DNA from 2 places in the Clostridium lapidicellarium genome. Region 2 is predicted to be linked to the other one. Evidence: riboswitches for the same ligand, from Rfam matches in the RefSeq annotation. Region 2 holds a riboswitch; the other holds the start of a gene.
What was found. A riboswitch is a leader RNA that binds a small molecule or an ion and turns the genes downstream of it on or off. The one in region 2 is predicted to bind cobalamin.
Positions count from the first base shown of each region.

Region 1 (3,435 bases), on a different contig from region 2:
ATATGTTTTCATTTAAATGTCAGGTGGAAAATATATTGATTTTGATATGTGCGGACCTTCGAAAGAGGGTCTTTTATTTTTAACAGATGTGTTTTTTTATTCAGGTAACCTGCCAAAGCGGGTTATAAAAGGGAAACCAGGTGAGAAACCTGGGCGGTCGGGCCGCTGTAAATGGGAAATTTCAAAGTAATACCTCCAAAATTTTCAGATAAATTTGAATAAACCGGAGACATACTTGAAAAAGCCATAAGTCAGAAATCTTAACCTGGATATTTCATAAATAACTTTCCATGAAAAAGTGATTATGAGCTAAAGGCAATAAGGGGACAAGCTTAGGATTTATAATTTTGCATAAATGGACATGCCTTTTTAATAGTTTATATTTGAATCACAGCCTCAAAATCACTTTCAGGAAAAGAGGACTGTGATTTTTATATTTTAAGGGGGTGATGTTATATAAGGTATATGATAACAGGTCACTTTCTATTTAACATGGAGTTTAGGGGTAGAAAAATAATTGAAAGGAGATCTTAGTTGATGTTTAAAATTTTGAAAAATAAAGCATTTGCATTTGTTCTAAGCGTACTGGTAATGGCACTTGGGGTAGTTGTAGCACCTTCTTTTACAAACAATGCGCAGGCGGCGGCAGCTTCTGAGAAAACAGTTTACGTGGACGTGGAGAAGAATGTTTTGGGAGAATCCCCACTTATAAAACCGGTAAAGGTTACACTGGATGATTCTAAAACTATACTAGATGCAACGAAACAGGCTGATCCCAATATTGGTATAGATGCAACTACGGGTCAATATGCGTATATAAAAGCATTCCAGGATAATTCAGATAATCAGGCTGATTTTCAAGCTAATTATCCATCTAAATTTTATGATAAGCTTGATACTGTAACAAAGGGTGTTATTTTTAAAAATGATATATTACATCAGCCAATTATAACTGATACAGGCTGGCTTAGAGAAAAAGAATGTGACGGAGTATCTGGTTGGACATTTACAGTAAATGATTCGCAAACTTATGGTAGTAATGGAACTTATTATACTGCAGCAACTGCTTTATCCAATGTTCCAGATAATGCTGTAATACGTTGGGAGTTCTCGGCAGCAATGGGTGCAGATCTTGGAATAGCAAATTCAGCATATTTACCAACTGAAGTTACTGATGATGGTTACTACAACTGGGATACTTCAGTATATGTTGCACCACTCTTTGAAAGAGTAAGTAAATCAGATCTTATAAGAGATATGGCTAATTATGAAAACAAAAATGATGAAAACTATAAAGCAGCATTAACAACATTACAGACACTGCAGGCTACACAAGATCAGGTTGATGAAGCAATTAAGGGGTTATCACCTGCATCAACTGGAGCTAATATGGCGGTTTCTGGTCTGTAGTTAAAACAAATAACTGGCTATAAAATAGATTGATCCTCGTGGGTCAATCTATTTTTTATGAGATATTATTTTGTATATTAATTTGTGATTTTATAGTTAACTATATGCAGTAAGCATACAGCCAATGTCATATAAGTTTTATGTAAGATCAAGAATAAATTGTTAAAATAAAATGAAAATAATGTTGACTTTGGTAAATTTATATTTTATACTAAAAATTAGAGAATTAAATAATTTATGAAAATTTAATATATTATATCAGGTGCTGCTATATTTGACAGTTAAAAGGAAAAGTGGAATCGTAGCCACTGCAGCCCACCGTTGCTGTATGGAAGATGAAACCCCAATATGTCACTGGATTATATATCCGGGAAGACGGGGGAGTAAAATGAATCCAAGCCAGAAGGCCTGCCTGGTATTTTGTCAATTCTTTCGGAGGGGAAGACATTACATAGATTGCTAGACTGTTTGCCTTTATATTTTTTGGGTAAACAGTTACATTTAAGTAAAAATGGAGAACTCTCTGAGTTCTCCATTTTTTATTTTTATAATTATAAAATACCTCCCACAGCGTGAGGTATTTTTGCTGTTATAGGCAATCTTAATTGTGGATTTTATGTTGTAAATTGAATTTTAAGGAGGGGAGATTGAAATGCTGAGGAAGAAAATCGAGATGCTGCTGTGTATATCTGCAGTATGTTCCGTATCATTTGTCGCAGCAGACACAGGAAGGCTTAATACTGTCTATGCAGAAAGCCTTAATTCCAATACACCTGTGGTGAGTGAGCAGAATACTGAAGATAGTGGAGAAGAAGCTGTCGCCATAAATAATGCAAAGTTAAAAACCAAATTGACAGAAGCGGCCAATAAAGGCAGCGGCTATACGGGAGATTTAACTACATCTGACCTTGCATCTATTACAGGAGATATTGACCTGTCAGATCTTGATATTAAAGATGAGGATATGCCAATTATGAAATATTTAACTGGAGTGTCCGGTATAAATTTATCAAATAATACAGCTATTACTAGTAAAGGATTTAATAAAAAATATTTTGACTGGACAGTACCTAAGAAATTAGACTTCAGCGGTTGCACTGGGATTTATTATAATTATTTTTCTACATCACGTTCTGCTTTTCTGGGATGTGCCACGCTGGAGTCAATTTCTTTACCAGATAACATAGGTATTATCCCTACTGGAATTTTTGAAAATTGTACTGGTTTGACTTCCATAACTATTCCGAAAGGAGTTACTGATATAAAAAGTAATGCATTTAATGGTTGTACAGGCATTAAAGAAGTTAATTTGGATGATGGATTGTTGAATGTTTGGGATGAGGTATTTAAAGACTGTACCTCATTGAAGTATATAAAAACTCCTAGTTCTGTAGCAAGCTTTGGAGTAAATTGTTTTAGTGGAGATATAAATCTTGTAGTGGATACTCGGGGGACAAACTTTAAGCCTGAAGATGAGTCAGAGTGGGGGGATACCTCAGGAGTAGTATTTCTATATGGCGAGGATGCCAAGCTTCAGGATAAACTGACTTTAAAGACTGGAGGAGAGGAAGCAATTATTTTGCAGATTCCAGATGGTAAGACTGTTAATTGGGGAAGTAGTAATAATGAAGTGGCTGCAGTTGATGAAAATGGGAAGGTTACAGCGGTGAGTCCTGGTACTGCATTTATATATGCCAAGACTTCCGACGATACCTACAGTGGATTTTGTACTGTTACAGTTACCGATGAAGACGTACCTGTAACCGGGATAAATCTTAATAAAACAAATACAACTTTGGAAAAAGGAAGTACCGATAAGCTCACGGCAACTGTTACTCCCGAAACTGCCACTGACAAGGAAGTGGCATGGACAAGTAATAAACCCGAAGTAGCCACAGTTGACCAGGATGGGAATGTAGCTGCAGTGTCCAAAGGTACGGCGATAATAACTGCGGCTGCAGGAGATGGAAAGGAAACTGCCGCTTGTACTGTAATAGTCACCGATAGTAGTGCCAGTCCCATAGA
Region 1 is NZ_JBGFFE010000002.1:163,382-166,816, reverse strand. Features, by position in the region: cobalamin riboswitch at 86-283, shown strand; gene AB8S09_RS02790 (hypothetical protein) at 592-1,410, shown strand; cobalamin riboswitch at 1,654-1,840, shown strand; gene AB8S09_RS02785 (leucine-rich repeat domain-containing protein) at 2,063-3,435, shown strand, end outside.
Region 1: it holds a riboswitch for cobalamin, as region 2 does, so the genes downstream of both, AB8S09_RS02785 (leucine-rich repeat domain-containing protein) here and AB8S09_RS09725 (hypothetical protein) in region 2, are expected to answer to the same signal.

Region 2 (3,435 bases):
GCAGATGGTAGGTATGGTATTTCAGGATTCCGATGATCAACTTTTTAATTCCACAGTTCGTCAGGAAATAGCCTATGGACTTTTAAATATGGGAATGAAGGGAAAAAAGCTGGAGGATACCATAGCATGGGCATTAAAAGTGGTTGGAATGACAGGATATGATGATAAGAGCCCGCATAATTTAAGCGGAGGACAGAAAAAGAGGATTGCTCTCGCAAGTGTTCTTGCGATGAAACCTCAAGTTATGGTATTGGACGAACCTACCGCAGCTCTTGATCCAAGAGGGGTATATAAATTAATTAAGCTTTTGGATTCAATAAATGAAAAACTTGGAATTACCCTGATCTTTGCAACACATGATGTAGATACAGTTCCCCTTTTAGCTGATACAGTGTATCTTTTGGATAAGGGAAGTATTGTGATGGGAGGCACTACCAAGGAAGTATTTAATCAGAAGGAGCTTATTCGGAAAATTAATTTAAGGCTTCCAAGAGTAGCCCATCTTGTTGAAATACTGGAGAAAGATGGAGTATTAAAAGTTGATACCCTTCCTCTTACTATTGGACAAGCTAAGAATGTTTTAGAAAATAAAAAATGATGTACTGTCACTGGAATTTTTAACAAGATTTCAGTGATTTTTTCATATTTGCTATTAATTTAATAGTTTATAAAATTACGAAATGCATAAACTCTAAATACACAATTAATAAAATACTTCAATAAAAAATCTATGTGGATAAAAGGAGGAATTAATATGGCAAGCAATGGAAGAAAATCTTTAGTTCCAGACGCAAAAGAAGCTCTTGATAGATTTAAAATGGAGGCAGCTAGAGAAGTAGGAGTAAGTTTGAAAAATGGATATAATGGAGATATTACATCTAGAGAAGCAGGATCCATCGGAGGACAGATGGTAAAGAAAATGATACAGTCCTATGAAGAGGGACTTAAGTAAAAAACGTGAATGTAAAAAAATTTCACTTGACGAATATGGACAGTAAGTATATAATATAGAATATAACTTAATAAAAAGGCATAAGGTTTAGTTGATAATTAAAAGGGAATAGGGTGAGATACCCTTACAGCCCCCGCTACTGTATAAGGTGACGATTTTGGATTCCACTGGAAAGTTTCTGGGAAGGGAAAAAAGGATGAACCGATAGTCAGGAGACCTGCCTGTGTCTAGGTATGTAGTAATCTTTCGGAGGGAAGGATTTATCAATTGTAATACTGCTGTTATTTTTAGTGACAGAGTTTTGTAGTGTGGTAATTAGGGACTTCCAAAAGAAGTCCCTTTTTATATATGTTGGTGTTAACTTAAACATATCTAATCCCTTTAAAAATGCACTTGTTTGTCATGGATAAATAGGTGCATTTTTTATATTTTAAATATTGTAACATTGGTTTATAATAATATCAAGTGTTTCTGAAAGGAAGGATAAGATCATGTCTGAGAAATATTGGCCTGAAACCGTTATACTCTGGGGAGCCGGTGCAACTAAAAGCCTGGGGCTCCATGCAACCAAGGAGTTGATGCAGCTTATTTCAAAAATTAGTAGAGGCGATTTTTCTTTTTTGAAAGGGAAAAACGAAAAACTGGCCGGTGCCTTTAAAAAATTGATTGTTGAGGATCTGATTGAAGATTCAAAAATATCAGAGATATATGATTTAAGGGCCCTTGAAGCCATAGTAAATACAAATAACAAGATCAATATGCATGAACTTTTCACCCTGCTTGATCAACTTATTGACAACAATATGGGATTCAATGCTTTTGTAAATGGAAGAACACAATTTTTGAGGGCAGAGAGGGTCAAGGCAGCTAGGAGATGCCTTATTTTGATTATTGAAGAATTGGAGAGATTTAGCATTCAAAATGTTCCAGGTTACACGGATAGAGAAAAAATGGAACCTTATTATGAGTTTGCAAAAGTGCTTACTGATCTCATGATAGAAGAAGCACAGGCATTTGAAAACAGAAATTATAAGAGAAATACAAGACGTTTTTATCTTTTTTCCTATGCCATAATATCTTTTAACTGGGATCCTGTAATTCTCTGGAATCTATTTAATGTACACAAGGAGAGAAACCAGAATCCGATTAAATTGAAAGATGGCTTAAAATTACAGCTTTACGATGATTTTGGAACCCAGATATCTTCTACCCAGCTGGATGATGGTGAGTCAGGTATATGTTATGTTACAGATGAGCCTCAATGTAAGAGCATAAATGATTATAATTATCCTTCTAGGATAATAAGAATAGGGAAAATACTATTTCCACACGGTATGTTTGGAACTAGGATTTGTCCTGAATGCGGCAAATCGATAATAAGCTTTGCAGAAAAATGGGATAGGCTGTCTACCGAAATTTTTGGACCGTCCATTTTAAAACCTCTTCAGAAAAATTGGAAATACACCACTGAGAAGGAGAAGTTGTATGAGAGAGGTGCCATAGAATGTCCCTACTGCGGCCAGATAACTTATCCATATGATATGAATCTCATAATACAGAGCCTTTCAAAGAAGAGAAATGCCCCTATTTTAGAAGAACTTAAGACTGAAATGGGACTTCTTATGAAAAATGCAAAACATATAATTTTTGCGGGGTATAGTCTGCCTATAGACGATATTATGGTTAAAACTTTTTTTATGTCCTCTATATCCGGCAGCGATAAACATAAACTGAAATGCACCATATTGAATTATGACAAAGAATATGAAAACTCGGGTTGGCTAAAGGGGAAGAACATATTGGAATATATAAAAAAATCAAGAAATAATTCTGCGGCAGAGTGTATAGATAATATATGTGATATATTTCCACTGGAGAATATAAGGGTAAATTTGAGCGGGATACCTGATGTATTTATGGAGAAAGGAAAGTGCAGCAGAAGTAAAGTTATAGATTTATTGTATCCCGAGGAATATTTTAATGGGGGATTCCCAATACGCAGGGGTTAAAAGATATTGTGTTTTTTTTAACTGATTTATTGAACTTTTTGATAAAAGTGATAGAATAAAATCGTCGGTATTTATAAAAAAACTGAACTAAAATTTTTTTGAAGGAGGTTTCCGTGTTATATCGTAATGAATAACAACGGAGGAAAATTATGGAAAGACAAGTTAATGAATGGTCAAAGCTGACCGTTAGAAAGATTACTATAATCGGCATGTTATCTGCAATTTCTGTCGTACTTGGCGTAACAGGACTTGGTTTTATACCTATTCCACCGGTAAAAGCTACTATAATGCATATTCCAGTTATAATAGGTGCTATTTTGGAGGGACCGTTGGTAGGTTCCATGGTGGGGCTTATTTTTGGTATATTCAGTGTGATTCAGTCTATAACTACACCTTCACCTGTTTCTTTTGTATTTATGAACCCTCTGGTATCGGTTTTACCGAGAGTGCTTATAGGAATAGGAAGCTATTATG
Region 2 is NZ_JBGFFE010000013.1:11,210-14,644, forward strand. Features, by position in the region: gene AB8S09_RS09715 (energy-coupling factor ABC transporter ATP-binding protein) at 1-598, shown strand, start outside; gene AB8S09_RS09720 (alpha/beta-type small acid-soluble spore protein) at 755-952, shown strand; cobalamin riboswitch at 1,019-1,190, shown strand; gene AB8S09_RS09725 (hypothetical protein) at 1,444-2,961, shown strand; gene AB8S09_RS09730 (ECF transporter S component) at 3,111-3,435, shown strand, end outside.